One region of the Priestia sp. 10L35 genome, then DNA from elsewhere that is predicted to be linked to it. Evidence: riboswitches for the same ligand, from Rfam matches in the RefSeq annotation. Region 1 holds a riboswitch; each other region holds the start of a gene.
The links. A riboswitch is a leader RNA that binds a small molecule or an ion and turns the genes downstream of it on or off. The one in region 1 is predicted to bind cobalamin.
Positions count from the first base shown of each region.

Region 1 (3,676 bases):
TCTTTATATTCATGGACAATGTTCTCCACTATTTCAACAATGTCATCGGGTGCTATGCCTTCCGCCACAATTTGACCTGAATGCGCATTTCGTCCAACCGTTTTAGCTCCTAAAAATAAATCAAACGCACCTTTTCTATAGACAATGCCGATATCTTCTTGAACTGCGCCATAACAGGCCATACCGCATCCATTAATACCAAGCTTCAGCTCTTTTGGCATGTCCCTTCCCCCGAGGCGTTTTTGTAATTCTTCCGTATGTGGAATAGCATCGCTTTTTTCTCCATCACAAAAATCACACGCTTTAATTGTGAACACGTCTCCGACCGGAGATAGTAAAAAGGAAGCTGCTTGGAGCTTTTTAATAATCACATCTGGCTGGGCTGTTGGAATTTGCAGTTTGATTTGATGGTCAGGTGTATACTCCATCGTACCTTTTTCACCAACAACTTCTGCTAGTGTGGTCATTTGAACAGGCGTGAATTTCTTATTTGCAAGTCCTGGGCTAACCGCCACTTCGAAAATTGACTCTATTGGCTGATGTACGACCGCAGAAGTGGTTTCACCTAAAATTGCTTGAAGCGCTTCTTCTGCAAGAGCTCGTGAAGTTGCTGTTTCTTCTGATTTGGTCTGAACTGCTTCAATTGCTGAAGCTGTTTGCTCTACAGTCTCTTCTTGATCGAGAGCCCATGGTTCTGCTTCTTTTCGAAGTCGCTGATGCGGTCTTAGCGGCTGCTCCGTTTGGTTGAGGGTATATTTCCGCTGATACCCGCGCGGTGTAATCATTAAATCGTCGTAAAAGAACGTAGATGAATTTCCGACAACAACGGTAGTCAGCATGCCTATTTCGTGGTTTAACATGTCTTTTAAGTTAGTCATTACGACTTCTTCACGGTCACGATAAGCGCTTTTCACAAGACCAACAGGCGTATCAGGAGAACGGTACTTTAATAGAATCCTTTGCGCTTCAACAATTTGTCTTGTTCGTCTTCCGCTTTTTGGGTTGTAAAAAGCCACTACAAAATCTGCTTGTGCAGCTGCTTCAATTCTTTTTTCGATTAGCTCCCAAGGCGTAAGGTGGTCACTTAAACTAATCGTACAAGCATCGTGCATCACGGGCGCTCCAAGGAGAGATGCGCATGAATTGATAGCCGAAATGCCAGGAATTACTTCCAGCTCTACGCCCGTTTCTTTTTTCCAGCCTTTTTCAATCAACACTTCATACACAAGGCCTGCCATTCCGTATACTCCTGCATCTCCGCTCGAAATGACAGCTACGGTTTTTCCTGCTTCAGCTTGCTTTACAGCTTCCTGTGCACGGCTTACTTCTTCGGTCATTCCCGTACTAATAATTTGCTGATTCGTTAACAGTCCTTGAATTAATTCCACATAGGTTTTGTAACCGATGATCATATCACTTTCTTGAATGGCTTCTCTTGCTCGCTGTGTAATATGTTCAAAGCTTCCCGGCCCAAATCCAATAACTAACAGTTTACCTTTCATGCTAGCTCCTCCTTTATGCGTTACTCTTTACTTTGTCAATTCCCTCTATGGAGTCACTGTTTTCCGGAGAAACGAAACCATTTTGATCATATTCATAAATAAGCGATTCCTTTATACTGCAGCCTCCTGCTAAATGCTCTTCGACAATCCGGTGAGCCACGGTTTCAGTGACCTGCTTGTACCAATCTCCTGAAGGATAGACGATAGCTACAGGAGCATCTTTGCATCGTCCGTTACAGCGCGTACGCGTTGTATGAACCGTTTCATCCAAATCCAGTTCCGTCACTTTATTTCGAATAGCTTGTGTGGCTTCTTCTCCACCTTTTCTCATACAGCTGCTTCCATTACAAATCAATACGTGATGTTTTGTTCCGTTTAAGTTCCACGTCGTCACACTCATTCGCTCCTTTACTAAAAAAAGCGCCTCTATCAATGATAGAGGCGCAGAAAATTCAAACTAAGTTTTTGCACTTCCACCTATATCCCGTAGGGTAAGCTTCGCATTAGAAAAAGGCTGGTTTCCTGACTTCGATTCATCACTTGATTGCGCCTTCCCAAATACAGTGGCATATGCAATCAGCTCCTCTTCACAGTGGCGGGTACCGCGCTGGCTTCACACCAGACTTCCCATTTAACGCAATGTGAACATTGCGCACCTTTTTTGCACGATATGTAGTTTTTCGATACGAGAAAAACCCGCTTCGCTAATATGCGAGCGGGTAAAACGTCAGAATAAGAGTGTACACGAATGCCACTTTAAGCCAACGTTTCCCTTCCCGCTCCCCGGAGAAATAGAAACTTCACAATAAAGACAGGTCTCCTGACTTGTGTATCATTCTACTTGAGAACCTTCCCGTGATTTTTTCACAGTGGTTATACTCGTTCGTCCACACTTACAGTTGCGGGGGCAGTACTGGTCTTTCACCAGTTTCCCTATTAAGCCTTCTTGGCATCTTTACTGTTGCTGTTTGATATATATGAACCTTTTAAACTATCAGAATAATAGAAGTAACTACCATATCATAGCGTACATTTTTTTTTATTTCAACTCTATTCTTTTCGGAAGATACAAGCACCTATAAAAAAACAAGAGCATAAAGTCAGCTCTTGTTTTTTCATTATATAGCTACTAATGTTAAATGAGGATCATTATAATACACCACTTCTGAAAGAACTTTACAGCCATTTGTTTTGGCAAAAGCTTCTCTCGCCTGCTTTTCAGTTTCAAATTCAAACATTTTCATTTCTTTTCCAGCATATACCGTCAGTACCCACATGAAAAGATTCGCCTCCGATTATTGTAGTGATCGCTATATCCACATTATGCCGAAACCATTTCCTTTTGAAAACCCATTCTACAAAACTTGTCACAAGAAACTTTTAAAAATTTAAAAACATTTTAACTTCTGTAAATGAACAAAATGTACAAAAGGTTTAAGCAATATTATACCTCTTTAAAAAGGTGCTTTTTTAATCAACTGTTGCTTCACCAGTAAAAAATATATAGTATTTATTAAAAAAAGAAGCCGGACAGCCGGCTTCTTTTTTAGGAAAGGAAAGTACAGACATCACAATCACGTCCCGCTCTTTATTTTGCATAAAAATACACTAATTAAATATTGCTTTCTTAAAGCAGAACCATGTTCGATTGCACATAGTGATAAAGAAGCTTATACGTATGGTTTAATGAATCTTGATGCGTTCTCTCAAACGCATGAGAAGAATCAATTCCTGGACCAATTAAGCCGTGTACGATATCGTGTCCGGCACGAATAGCAGCAGAAGCATCTGATCCGTAAAACGGATAAATATCTAATTTGTACTGAATATCATGCTGCTTAGCTAGCTCCACCAAATGCTTTCTCAAACCGTAATGATATGGGCCGCTTGAATCTTTTACACAAATAGACACGGTGTATTCATCGGTAGATTGTCCATCTCCCATAGCACCCATATCAACCGCTAAGTATTCTACTGTTTGAGGCGTAATGTTCGAATTCCCTCCGTATCCAATTTCTTCATTATTTGAAATGAGAAAATGCGTAGTGTATGGCAGTTCGATCTGTTCTTCTTGAATTGTTTTTATGAGCTGAAGCAATAAAGCTACGCTTGCTTTATCATCGAGATGACGAGATTTAATAAAACCGCTTTTTGTTATTTCTACACGAGGATCA
Region 1 covers NZ_JBFTKA010000002.1:153,594-157,269, reverse strand. The annotation lists gene cobJ (precorrin-3B C(17)-methyltransferase) at 1-1,502, opposite strand, end outside; gene AC1DEF_RS06705 ((2Fe-2S) ferredoxin domain-containing protein) at 1,516-1,896, opposite strand; cobalamin riboswitch at 1,998-2,177, opposite strand; cobalamin riboswitch at 2,296-2,474, opposite strand; gene AC1DEF_RS06700 (hypothetical protein) at 2,621-2,779, opposite strand; gene AC1DEF_RS06695 (hypothetical protein) at 2,973-3,101, opposite strand; gene AC1DEF_RS06690 (M42 family metallopeptidase) at 3,130-3,676, opposite strand, start outside.

Region 2 (3,676 bases), on a different contig from region 1:
ATCCTTTTATCTATCATTGTATCCTTTCTCTTTTTCCTATAGGAACAACGATATTGACTATGGCGTTACGTCTAAATGCTGAGTCAGCATATAATACTCGCTTGGATTTGTTGTCCAGTTTTTCACTTTTTGATTATAAGCAACAACAATGTTTGGATGTACAATCGATGACGTCAGCATTTCCCCATTAATCAAAGCGGTTGCTTGCTTGGCTAGCTGATCTCGTTTTGCGTCATCTACTGTTGAATTTAACTGTTCTATCATTTTTGTTAGCGTATCGTCATTAATCCGGCTGGCATTTAAACCACCGCCCGGCAAATAGTTCGTGCTTAAATAATAGCTGGCATCCCCTCTAGGTGCTGTGATAAGGCTGTACAATGCTAAATCCCAATCATCTTTTGCCATTACATATTCATCGCTGTCTTCAACTAGGTGAATCTTAATATTAATTCCTAACTCTTTCGCATTAGACTGTATAAGCTGAGCAATCAAAGGAAGTTCTGGCAATGAGCTGTATGTGACAAGAGAGAGGGATAATGGCTTTCCATTTTTGATTACTTTGCCATTTTTGAGTTGATAGCCTGCTTTCTCTAAATATTTTTTAGCATATGCTATTCCTTTTGTCTCACTAGCAGTATTATCAGCAAAAGGAAATTGGGGTAAAAATGGACCTCGAGCCGCTGCCGCTTGATTGTTCATTATGCTGCTGACAATTTCTTTCCGGTTCAGTAAGGTATCGATAGCTTTTCTTACAGTTTCGTCTTTTAATGCGTCATTGGTTTGATTATAAAGCAATAAATGAGTACGCACACTAGGTACTCCACTTACTTTGAAAGACGAATTCGCTTGTAAAGTGCTCAAGCTTTCTAAAGGCGGGCGATAAATAATATCGGCTGTTCCGGACTGAAGAGCCGCAACTCGCGCATTAGCATCTTCGTTAAATGCAAAGATCGCATTTTTCAATTTTACTTTCCCATTCCAATAATGTTCATATCTTTCTAACTTCACTTGATTTCCTTGATCGAAAGTCAAAACTTGAAATGGACCTGTGCCAATAGGCTTCTTAGCTATATTAGAAACATCAACATCTATAATAGCTGTGTTTGGATGCACTAACTCAGAAGGAAATTTAGGCATTGGTTCTTTTAATGTAATTGTCAGCGCATGACCGTTCGCTTTCATTTCTTTAATATTTAAAGCGTTTTTCATCGCATAACTTTGATCTATCGTTCTTTGAAGAGAAGACTTAACGGCATTTTCATCTAGCGCTTTACCATTTTGAAACGTAATATTCTTTCTTATCGTAAATGTCCACGTAAGACCGTTATCTTCCGTTTTCCACTTTTCAGCAAGCCAGGGCTTTATTTTTAAATCATTGCTGATTTTAACAAGCGTCTCCCCTACTCCCGCACGAACTGCTGTATAATTATCATCCGTATGAGGATCAAGCGTTGCAGATGTAAAATTAAATAAAAACGTCACACTTTTATCCGTTTTCTTTCTTTCTTTTATACTTATGCTCTCTTCATTAGGAGCGCAAGCAGTGAGGCAAAGTAACACAAGAAATATCATAGATACGAGTTTTTTATTATTTATCATTGATCTTTCCACCTTCTATTTTAATACACAAAAAAAGCACTTCTAAAAAGAAGTGCTTGTCTTCAAAACAAATTCAGATAAACGTATCCCTTGTTTATCTTATTTTTGATTCTGCCAAAACACCTCCCTATCCTCGTAGGTTATTGTGTGCTGCGATTTATGGCAGGTCTCCTGGCTTCAAGTCATTGCCTTATACCGCCTTCCCGTCTCTAAATAGACAGTGGCTTTTTGACATAAGGCTCCTTGTTACAGTGGCGGGACCGCTCCGGATTTGCACCGGATTCCCTTTTAAGGCAATTGAAAAACAATTGCCACCATAAAAACTGGTTATTTAATTTAGTAGCGTGCTCTTGAAACTCTAGAAGTAGAAGCTGATGGTGAAACATCTTCATCATCAAATCCAGTGGCAATAACGGTTACCATCATTTCGTCCTTTAAATCTTCATTAATCACGGACCCAAAAATCATATTTAAGTCCTGATCAGAAGCAGACGTGACAATATCTGCTGCTTCCTGTACTTCGTAAAGACTCAGGCTGCTGCCGCTCGTAATGTTCAACAGCACGCCTCTTGCTCCATCAATCGATGCATCTAGCAGCGGACTAGAAATCGCTTTTTTCGCTGCTTCAATTGCCCGGTCTGATCCAGAAGCTCGTCCGATACCCATAAGCGCAAATCCTTGATTAGACATGATTGTTTTTACATCAGCAAAGTCAAGGTTAATCAGCCCCGGAACAGCGATTAAATCTGAAATACCTTGAATACCTTGGCGAAGAACATTATCTGCTTCACGGAATGCTTCAAGCATAGGCGTCTTTTTATCGACAATTTCAAGCAAGCGGTCGTTTGGAATCACAATAAGAGTATCTACCGATTCATTCATCGCAGTAATACCGCCTACTGCTTGCTTCGTACGTTTATTTCCTTCAAACTTGAACGGGCGAGTGACTACTCCAATTGTTAAAGCATTTAGTTCACGGGCAATTTGGGCAATAACCGGAGCTGCTCCAGTACCGGTTCCTCCGCCCATGCCAGCTGTTACGAATACCATATCTGCGCCTTGCAGTACTTCTTGAATTTGTTCTCTGCTTTCTTCGGCTGCTTCTCTTCCCACTTCTGGATTAGCTCCTGCACCTAATCCTCGCGTTAAGGCCGCACCAATCTGCATTTTCACATCTGCTTTAGATAAGTTAAGCGCCTGAGCATCCGTATTAACGGCGATAAATTCTACTCCTTGTACACCGTGTTCAATCATACGGTTAACGGTGTTATTTCCTCCACCGCCGACCCCAATTACTTTAATTCGCACTAATGGCGATACATCTGCATCAAATCCAAACATTCTAAGTTCCTCCTCAATGATCAAAATTACTTTCTCTTATTATCCGAAAAAACACGTGAAGAACCTTTTACTCCTATGTTTAACGCGTAACTGTTCTTTTGTTTTACAGATTTTATACACTTCTCTTTTAACCTTTAAATCTTTACATCTTTATGTAAATTTATTGTTGTTCTAAAATTAGTACGCCGAACTCTTTTATGGTTTTTCCACTCAAAATGGCATATAAGCTTATTGTATCATTCATTTGACAGATGTCTGTATTTAATTTTGAGTAAGATGTGACTAAGAGAATAATATTTTTATAGACAAAATGAGAAAAAGCCCTTAGAAATAAGGGCTTCTCTAGATAATAAACCGTTTTATAATTTCCCAGTTAAGAATTGAGCCTCTCCCATGCCAAAGCTCCAGTCAGCATTACTGTTTTCAACAATCGAAATCATAATGTCGTTTGGCTGAATGCCGCAACTCTCTCCAAGCTCTTTTACAATTAATCTGTAAAGAGCTTGCTTTTGCTCTTCTGTTCGCTGTTTACTCGTTACACTTATAATAACCAAATCCTTGCTTCTCTCAAAGCCAAGACCTGTATCTTCAATAATCATTTCATGAGCAGGATGCTGATGTACAATTTGATAACGGTCGCGCTCCGGGACGCCAAAGGCTTCTAGCATCGCTCGGTGAGCAGCGTCTAGTAATGTTTTTAACTCTTTTTCATCTCTTCCTTCTATTACATCAAATC
Region 2 covers NZ_JBFTKA010000009.1:102,815-106,490, forward strand. The annotation lists gene nikA (nickel ABC transporter substrate-binding protein) at 58-1,599, opposite strand; cobalamin riboswitch at 1,744-1,933, opposite strand; gene ftsZ (cell division protein FtsZ) at 1,936-2,940, opposite strand; gene AC1DEF_RS24610 (tautomerase family protein) at 3,300-3,676, opposite strand, start outside.
Region 2: it holds a riboswitch for cobalamin, as region 1 does, so the genes downstream of both, nikA (nickel ABC transporter substrate-binding protein) here and AC1DEF_RS06705 ((2Fe-2S) ferredoxin domain-containing protein) in region 1, are expected to answer to the same signal.

Region 3 (3,676 bases), on a different contig from region 1:
AATCGTATAAGGATCGGCAAGCGAGTTTCTTAATAGCCCTTGAAAGGCAGCCCCTGCTATTGAAAGTGAAGCTCCTACTAAAAATGCCACCAGTACTCTTGGAAAACGAATTTGCCAAATGATTAAATCCATGTTTTCTGGACCGTGATATAAGGATAGCCCGGTAAGGTGGCCAATAATAATTTTGATTGTATCTCCTACGGTTAACGAAACTGTACCAATAAATACGCCCATAATTATCGAAGTACATACAATAAATAAACTGACTATGTATAAAATAGATGCTTTGTTAAAAAAAATACGTTTAAAAATCAATACGTTCAGCTCCTCTAGGAAACGAGGCGTGATGTTTTATATTACATTAACCATTCATTTTCCTGTCCATAAACCATGCTTCCACCATGCATTAAGTTGGAAACAATCATCTTTTATTTGTTACGAGTGCTAGACTGTTGAACTGGGCAACGTAGAATAGCGTACTAAAGTTCTTGGTAAAAAAACAAGCGAAAGCCTCTACAAGCTATACTTTTTGTGTTTGCTCCGGACTTTTATAGTTGTCTATTAACTGATACAGCTTTTCCATATCTACGGCTTCTCTCACATATGCTGCTGCTTTTGAAAAAGACTCCTCTTTTTGCAGGCGACTGTTGAATGTGTCCGTAATAGGCGGCAATTTTTTATGTTTACGAATTTGATTAAGCAAAGCTCTGCGCAAAGAATCGTTATGAAACACATCATGAACATACGTGCCAATGACATTGTCTTTAACCGTTCCTTCTTTTTCATGCTCTACCACTGCAAAAGCTTTCGTGGTGCTCTTAGAAACCGTCTTTCCCATATGAATTTCGTAGCCTTCAATCGAAACTCTTTCATTTTCTAACTGGACATACCCAGAAACTCTTTCTGTTTTTTTGCTGGTTGTCATAACCGTTTCCACTGGAAGCAAGCCCAGCCCTTTAATGGACTCAATCCGAGATTCTACTGCATCAGGGTCTGTAATTGTCTCCCCTAGCATTTGATATCCTCCGCAGATGCCAATGACGTGAACGTTCGTTGTGTTCAAGACTTGATTAATGGCTAGATCCAGGCCGCTTTCTTGTAAAAACTGAGCATCTTCAATCGTATTTTTGCTTCCTGGCAAAACAATTAAATCAGGCGTACCTAATTGCGACGGCTTGGTTACAAGCCTCACGTGACAGTCTTCTTCTAAGCTTAAAGGATCGATGTCTGTAAAATTTGAGATGCGCGGGTACGAGATAACCGCAATATCAATTTCTTTTAACGGATTCACAAGCGTTGAGTAATTTCTGAGTGATAACGAATCTTCCGCGTCAATTTCCACGTTGTTCATATAAGGAATAACTCCTAGAACCGGAACACCCGTGTATTCTTCAAACCACTTCAACCCTGGTTTTAAAAGTTCTAAATCTCCTCGGAATTTATTAATTAACACCCCGATAACTCTAGACTTGTGTTCATCTGGAAGCAATTGAAGAGTACCGACTAGGCTCGCGAAAACGCCACCTTTATCAATATCTCCTACTAACACAACAGGCGCTTCTGCTATTTTTGCAACACGCATATTTACGAGTTCCCGATCGTTCAAATTGACTTCGGCAGGACTTCCAGCGCCTTCAATCACAATTCGATCATAATGATTGGCAAGCTCTTTATAAGCTTCCGTGATAACGTTCAAACCTTCATTAAAAAATTCTTGCCGATACTGAAAAGCAAACATATTACGTAGCGGTTTTCCGTGAACAACTATTTGAGATTCATGATCACGAGTTGGTTTAATTAAAATAGGGTTCATATTGGTTGTTGCTTCTACTCCAGCCGCTTCTGCTTGAATTCCTTGCGCTCTGCCAATTTCTTTTCCATCCATTGTAATGTATGAATTAAGCGCCATATTTTGCGATTTAAACGGTGCAGTTTGATAGCCGTCTTCTTTAAAAATACGGCAAAATGCTGTAGCAATCATGCTTTTTCCAGCGTCTGAGTGCGTTCCTTGAATCATAAGCGGTTTTCCTTTTTTCACTTTTTCCACTCCCTACCACATAAAAAAACCTTAACTGTAGAAGTCAAGGTTTGGTCATGCGCTCATTAACACATTGTCTTGACTTATTTCTCCCACCGAAAAATAAGGGGTTTTTAAAAGCAGGTCTCCTGGCTTATGCTTCATTTTACTTCTGCACCCTTCCTAGCTTGACTAGTGGGTCTTTGCAGGTTCATCCACATTTACAGTAGCGGGGGCTGCACCGGATTTACACCGATTTCCCTATTATCCTCCTTAGAGGCACTTTTAAAATCATTTATTCTTTATTGTAACGAATTTTATAACCATTCACAATAACGATTTTCTTCTATTATTATATATTACTGTGTTTATACTTATTTGGGTCTCGTATGCTATAATAACAATTATTTTCCAAACATCTTATGGAATAGCTAGGAAGGTGCTCACAGTTGAAGAAAAAAATCATTTATGTCTTTATCAGCGTGTTTGTTCTTTATATAGCAATCATATCTTTTTGTATGTATCAAACTGCTCACAAGCCTGTTCCACAAAACGCAGATTATGTGCTCGTTTTAGGTTCTAAAGTAGATGGTGACCAAATGTCTCCTAGTTTAAAAGAACGAGTAAAGACGGCCTTATCTTATTTACAAGCCAATCAACAAACAAAAGTTATCGTAACGGGTGGAAAAGGATCCGATGAAGAAATTTCTGAAGCAGAGGCAGCCTATCGTTTTCTGCGGAAAGAAGGAATTAAGAAGAATCGAATTATAAAAGAAAATCAGTCAACTTCTACTTTTGAGAATTTTACTTTTACTAAACAGAAAGTTGATATTCAACACAAAAAAGTCGTGCTTGTTAGCAGTGATTTTCATTTATTTCGCGCCTCTATTATTGCCAAACGTCAAGGCTTTGACGTTTATCCTTTAGGTGCAAAAACACCAAATTCAATTAAACTTCAAGCCTACTTTCGTGAGTATGCTGCTATTTTAAAAACATGGCTGTTTGATAAATAAATAAATAAATAGAGTAAGTAGCTCTACAAATAAAAAACACGGCATGAATTCATGCCGTGTTTTTTATTAATCATCTGTATCGATAACTGCTTTTGGTAAACCTGTGTATTTCGCCCAGTAGAAAATACCAAGTGAAACAAGGGCAATTAAAATTAAGTCAAGCGGGTTGCTTAGCACACCTTGTCCTCCACCAAATGAACCTAGATAAGAGATAACAAGCATAATAATATAATAAGCAACTAGCCACCAAGCAGATTTAAGCTGCTGTGCAAATTTTACAACGTCAGTTGGTACGTATTTCTTAAACGCTACGTAGATAACAACCATTAGAAGCTGTGATCCTAGCAGCCAAGAAATTGTCGTCCACCCTGACCAATATACGATGTATGAACAGAAAATAAATGAAACAGGAGCAATAACGCTCATGCCTTTTAATTTAAAAGGTTTTTTAAGGTCTTTTGCATTTACTCTGAATGCAGCAGCTGAAATTGGCGCAATCGCATAAGACAGAATAAGTGCCACTGAACATACGTTTACTAGCGCTTCCCAAGAAGGAAATGGCAGTGTCCAGAATACGGACATTCCAAATGATAGCCATAGTGACGCACGTGGAATTCCTGTTTTCTTATCTACTTTTGAGAAACGT
Region 3 covers NZ_JBFTKA010000003.1:270,116-273,791, forward strand. The annotation lists gene AC1DEF_RS12380 (FecCD family ABC transporter permease) at 1-315, opposite strand, end outside; gene AC1DEF_RS12385 (cobyric acid synthase) at 521-2,047, opposite strand; cobalamin riboswitch at 2,140-2,319, opposite strand; gene AC1DEF_RS12390 (YdcF family protein) at 2,467-3,030, shown strand; gene AC1DEF_RS12395 (APC family permease) at 3,097-3,676, opposite strand, start outside.
Region 3: it holds a riboswitch for cobalamin, as region 1 does, so the genes downstream of both, AC1DEF_RS12385 (cobyric acid synthase) here and AC1DEF_RS06705 ((2Fe-2S) ferredoxin domain-containing protein) in region 1, are expected to answer to the same signal.

Region 4 (3,676 bases), on a different contig from region 1:
TAGGTTAGCTTATCATAATGTAGACTTTAATAGATATTCATAACTAGCAATTTCTAAAACGAAAGCTAAATGTGCGTTCTGCTTACAAGAAGGTAGTGACCATCATCAACAAATTCTCATATAAATAAGTAAGCTTGTTTACTTTTAACTAAATTTATTTATTAATAGGGGGATTAACTAGTTGATGAATTTGACGCTTCATGAACGTTCTGAAAAGTTATTAAAGCAAAGAATTAAACAATTAAATCCGAGAGATCCATTTAACTTTGTTTTTATGGGAGACAGCAGAGGTGACGGACCAAACGATAATTGTTTCACGATGAGCGGTGAATTTGAGCTTGTGTTAAAAAAGGCGGTGGAATTGAACCCGCTGTTTATTATTCATGGGGGAGACACCGTCTATACAGGGAAAAAAGAGTATTTGGAGCACTTTGTTAAGGTTGTTGAAAAAATCGCCCCAAACATTCCTATGTTTGTATGCGTAGGGAATCATGATGAACTGTACCTTGATGAAAGCAATCTCGAAAACTTCAGAGCCACTATCGGAAAAGTACACTGGGTTATTGATATTCCTGTCTTTAACTTCCGGTGCATCGCATTAAATAATGTCATCAGTCCCAAAAATAAAATATATGGATTTACAGATAGAGAGCTTAATTATTTAGAGCAGCAGCTAGAGGATGCTCCTCGTAATACCGTTATAGCCATGCATGCGCAGCCAAATATCGGTCGGTGGACAAACCTTGAAGGGTTTCCTGTAACGACTCCTCAAAGTCAAGAGTTTTTTGATTTAATTCAAGAACACCGCGTGAAAAAAGTGTTAGTCAGCCACGTGCATGCGTATGACGAGCAGTTTATTAGAAAAAACAGAAACGGGTCGTTTACGCTTGGAAGAGGCACTGATTTTGTATTGTCAGGAGGCGCCGGCGCTCCCCTTGATTTTGAGCCGCCTTTAATTTTAAATAATTATAATTTTACGGAATTTTTTGTAAGCAGGTACGACATTTTAGGTCCTCTTCTTTGGAAGGATTTTGGACGACCTCGAAGAAATTGTTTGTAAAAACAAGAAAGTAGAAAGTTAGGTTCAAAAAAAGAGGCTGGAACAAAAGGGTTTTAGACGAAGTGAAACGAATCATCGATCAAGATGTGTGATTAGTGGTTCGTTTTTTTGTTAAGGCAAACGTAGGTTTCATGTGTATAGGTCTTTCTAGCAGGTGATTGAAGGACAAGGCGAGGACCCCTGCGGGAAAACCGTACATAACTCTTAACGAAACCTTGTAGCAGAAGGCTCAGTCAAACGTTATAATAGATAGTGAATAATGATATATTCTCTATATTTGTCATATATTTGTATTACATATGTAATTGAAGAAAAACATTCACTTGATATACTGTTTAATGACTTAACTTTATCTTAAAATTTACAGTGAACTGCCTGTTTATAGAGGCTTAGAAGATACACAGCAAATGGAGGAGCTATCATGGCAAACGAAAAGATGCAAGAAGGACTTAATCGTTTTATTAAGGAAGATTTAAATGACCTTTTAGGTAGACTGTTCCCTTTAATGGATCGGGAGTGTGCGGAAGAAAAGAGAATGCTTATCGAAACCGCGGTAGAGTACATCTATTCTTCAGGGTATCATCAAGGAGCAAAAGACTTGATCGAAACACATCGAAAAGATGATTACAAATTGTTAAGGCAAAAATTAGCGTCAGCACCTCCTGAAAACTGATTTTTTAAAATTTTTTTTGACAACGTAAATGTAAGGTGTTAAGATAACTCTAAATTCAAAACATTATAAACAATTAAAACTCTTATTGAGAGAGGCGGAGGGACTGGCCCTGTGAAGCCCGGCAACCATTTAACAATTTTGTTAAAAAGGTGCTACATCCTGCAAAGCGTACAGCTTTGAAAAATAAGAGAGGATTTCATAGATACTATGCCTCTCTATTCATGATATAGAGGCTTTTTATTTTATGTGAAGGTGTTTTGAATAAACAATTTCATAGAAATGCATCAGGTGCTGTGTAACGAATGTACGCAGCTTAAAAGGGAAGACCGGTGAAAAGCCGGCGCGGTCCCGCCACTGTAATGGGGAGCAACTTATTAACCACTGTTTCATTTTGAAATGGGAAGGGATAGGAAGCGATGAACCTAAGTCAGGAGACCTGCCTGTTGTATGCACTTAAGCTCTACGGGATATAGAGAGGAGTGAGGAATACGTGTTGAGAAAAACAGGCTATCTCAACTTTAGTTAAGTATGCGTATCATCTCTCTTTTTATTTCGAAAAGAGAGATTTTTTAGTTTACCGATAAAAAAATATACAGGGAGTGGAAAAAATGAGCAGTGTAAAAAGTTCGAACTTAGGTTATCCAAGAATTGGTGAAAAACGAGAATGGAAAAAAGCGCTTGAGCAGTTTTGGGCAGGAAAACTAGAGAAAGATATCTTTCTTCAAGAAATTGAAGCTCTTCGTCTAGCGCATCTAAAAAAACAGCGTGACGCAGGAATTGAATTGATTCCAGTCGGCGATTTTAGCTTATACGATCATGTGTTAGATACAGCTGTTATGTTTGGTTTGGTGCCAAAGCGCTTTGATTATGACGGGGGAGCGGTATCGCTTGAAACGTATTTTGAGATTGCGCGAGGAACAAAAGGTGCGGTAGCCTCTACGATGACAAAATGGTTTAACACAAATTATCACTATATTGTACCAGAGCTTGAGGAATGTACGCCGGCACTTGTAGAAAATCGCCCGCTTCAATTTTACAAAGAAGCAAAACAGAAGCTGAATATTGAAGGTAAGCCCGTGATTTTAGGTCCAGTAACATTTGTGAAGCTGTCAAAAGGATATAAAAAAAGTGAGTTTAAAGAAGTAGTTGAACAATTTGTTCCGCTTTATGCAACTATCTTAGCGGAGCTGCAAGCAGAAGGAGTAGAGTGGGTACAAATAGATGAGCCGGTTTTAGCTACAACGCTATCAAAAGAAGACCTGGCGCTTTACACAGAAGTCTATCAAACTTTGAAGGAAGCGGCACCGAATGTAAAAGTCATTTTGCAAACGTATTTTGACAGCGTTGATCACTACAAAGAAGTTGTGTCTCTTCCTGTTGAAGGAATCGGTTTAGACTTTGTGCATGACCGAGGCGAAAATCTCACTGCGCTTAATAAATATGGTTTTCCGACTGATAAAGTGCTGGCAGCAGGAGTGATTGACGGACGAAACATTTGGCGTGAAAATTTGGACGAACAGCTTTTAACAATCAGTGAAATTGAAGAAGCTGTATCAAAAGATCGTCTAATCCTGCAGCCTTCATCAAGTCTGCTACATGTTCCTGTCACGGTGAAAAATGAAGAGACGATTGATCCAGTATTGAAAAATGCGCTCTCTTTTGCAGATGAAAAGCTAAAGGAAATTACGCTGTTAACAAAAGCGGTGCAGCAAGGAAAAGAAGCAATAGAAGAAGAAATAAGCGTAAGCAAACAGGCAATTCAAGCATTAAATGGTTCATCTTTTCGAAATCATCAAGACGTGCAAAAAGAGCTGAAGCAGCTGCACAGCTATAAAGCAGAGCGACAAGCGCCGTTTGACGTACGTCAGCGCGTTCAGCAAGAAGCTTTTCAACTGCCGCTTCTTCCAACGACAACGATTGGAAGCTTTCCGCAAACAAAAGAA
Region 4 covers NZ_JBFTKA010000003.1:743,360-747,035, reverse strand. The annotation lists gene AC1DEF_RS15210 (metallophosphoesterase family protein) at 185-1,060, shown strand; gene AC1DEF_RS15205 (hypothetical protein) at 1,482-1,733, shown strand; SAM riboswitch class I at 1,813-1,923, shown strand; cobalamin riboswitch at 2,003-2,191, shown strand; gene metE (5-methyltetrahydropteroyltriglutamate--homocysteine S-methyltransferase) at 2,342-3,676, shown strand, end outside.
Region 4: it holds a riboswitch for cobalamin, as region 1 does, so the genes downstream of both, metE (5-methyltetrahydropteroyltriglutamate--homocysteine S-methyltransferase) here and AC1DEF_RS06705 ((2Fe-2S) ferredoxin domain-containing protein) in region 1, are expected to answer to the same signal.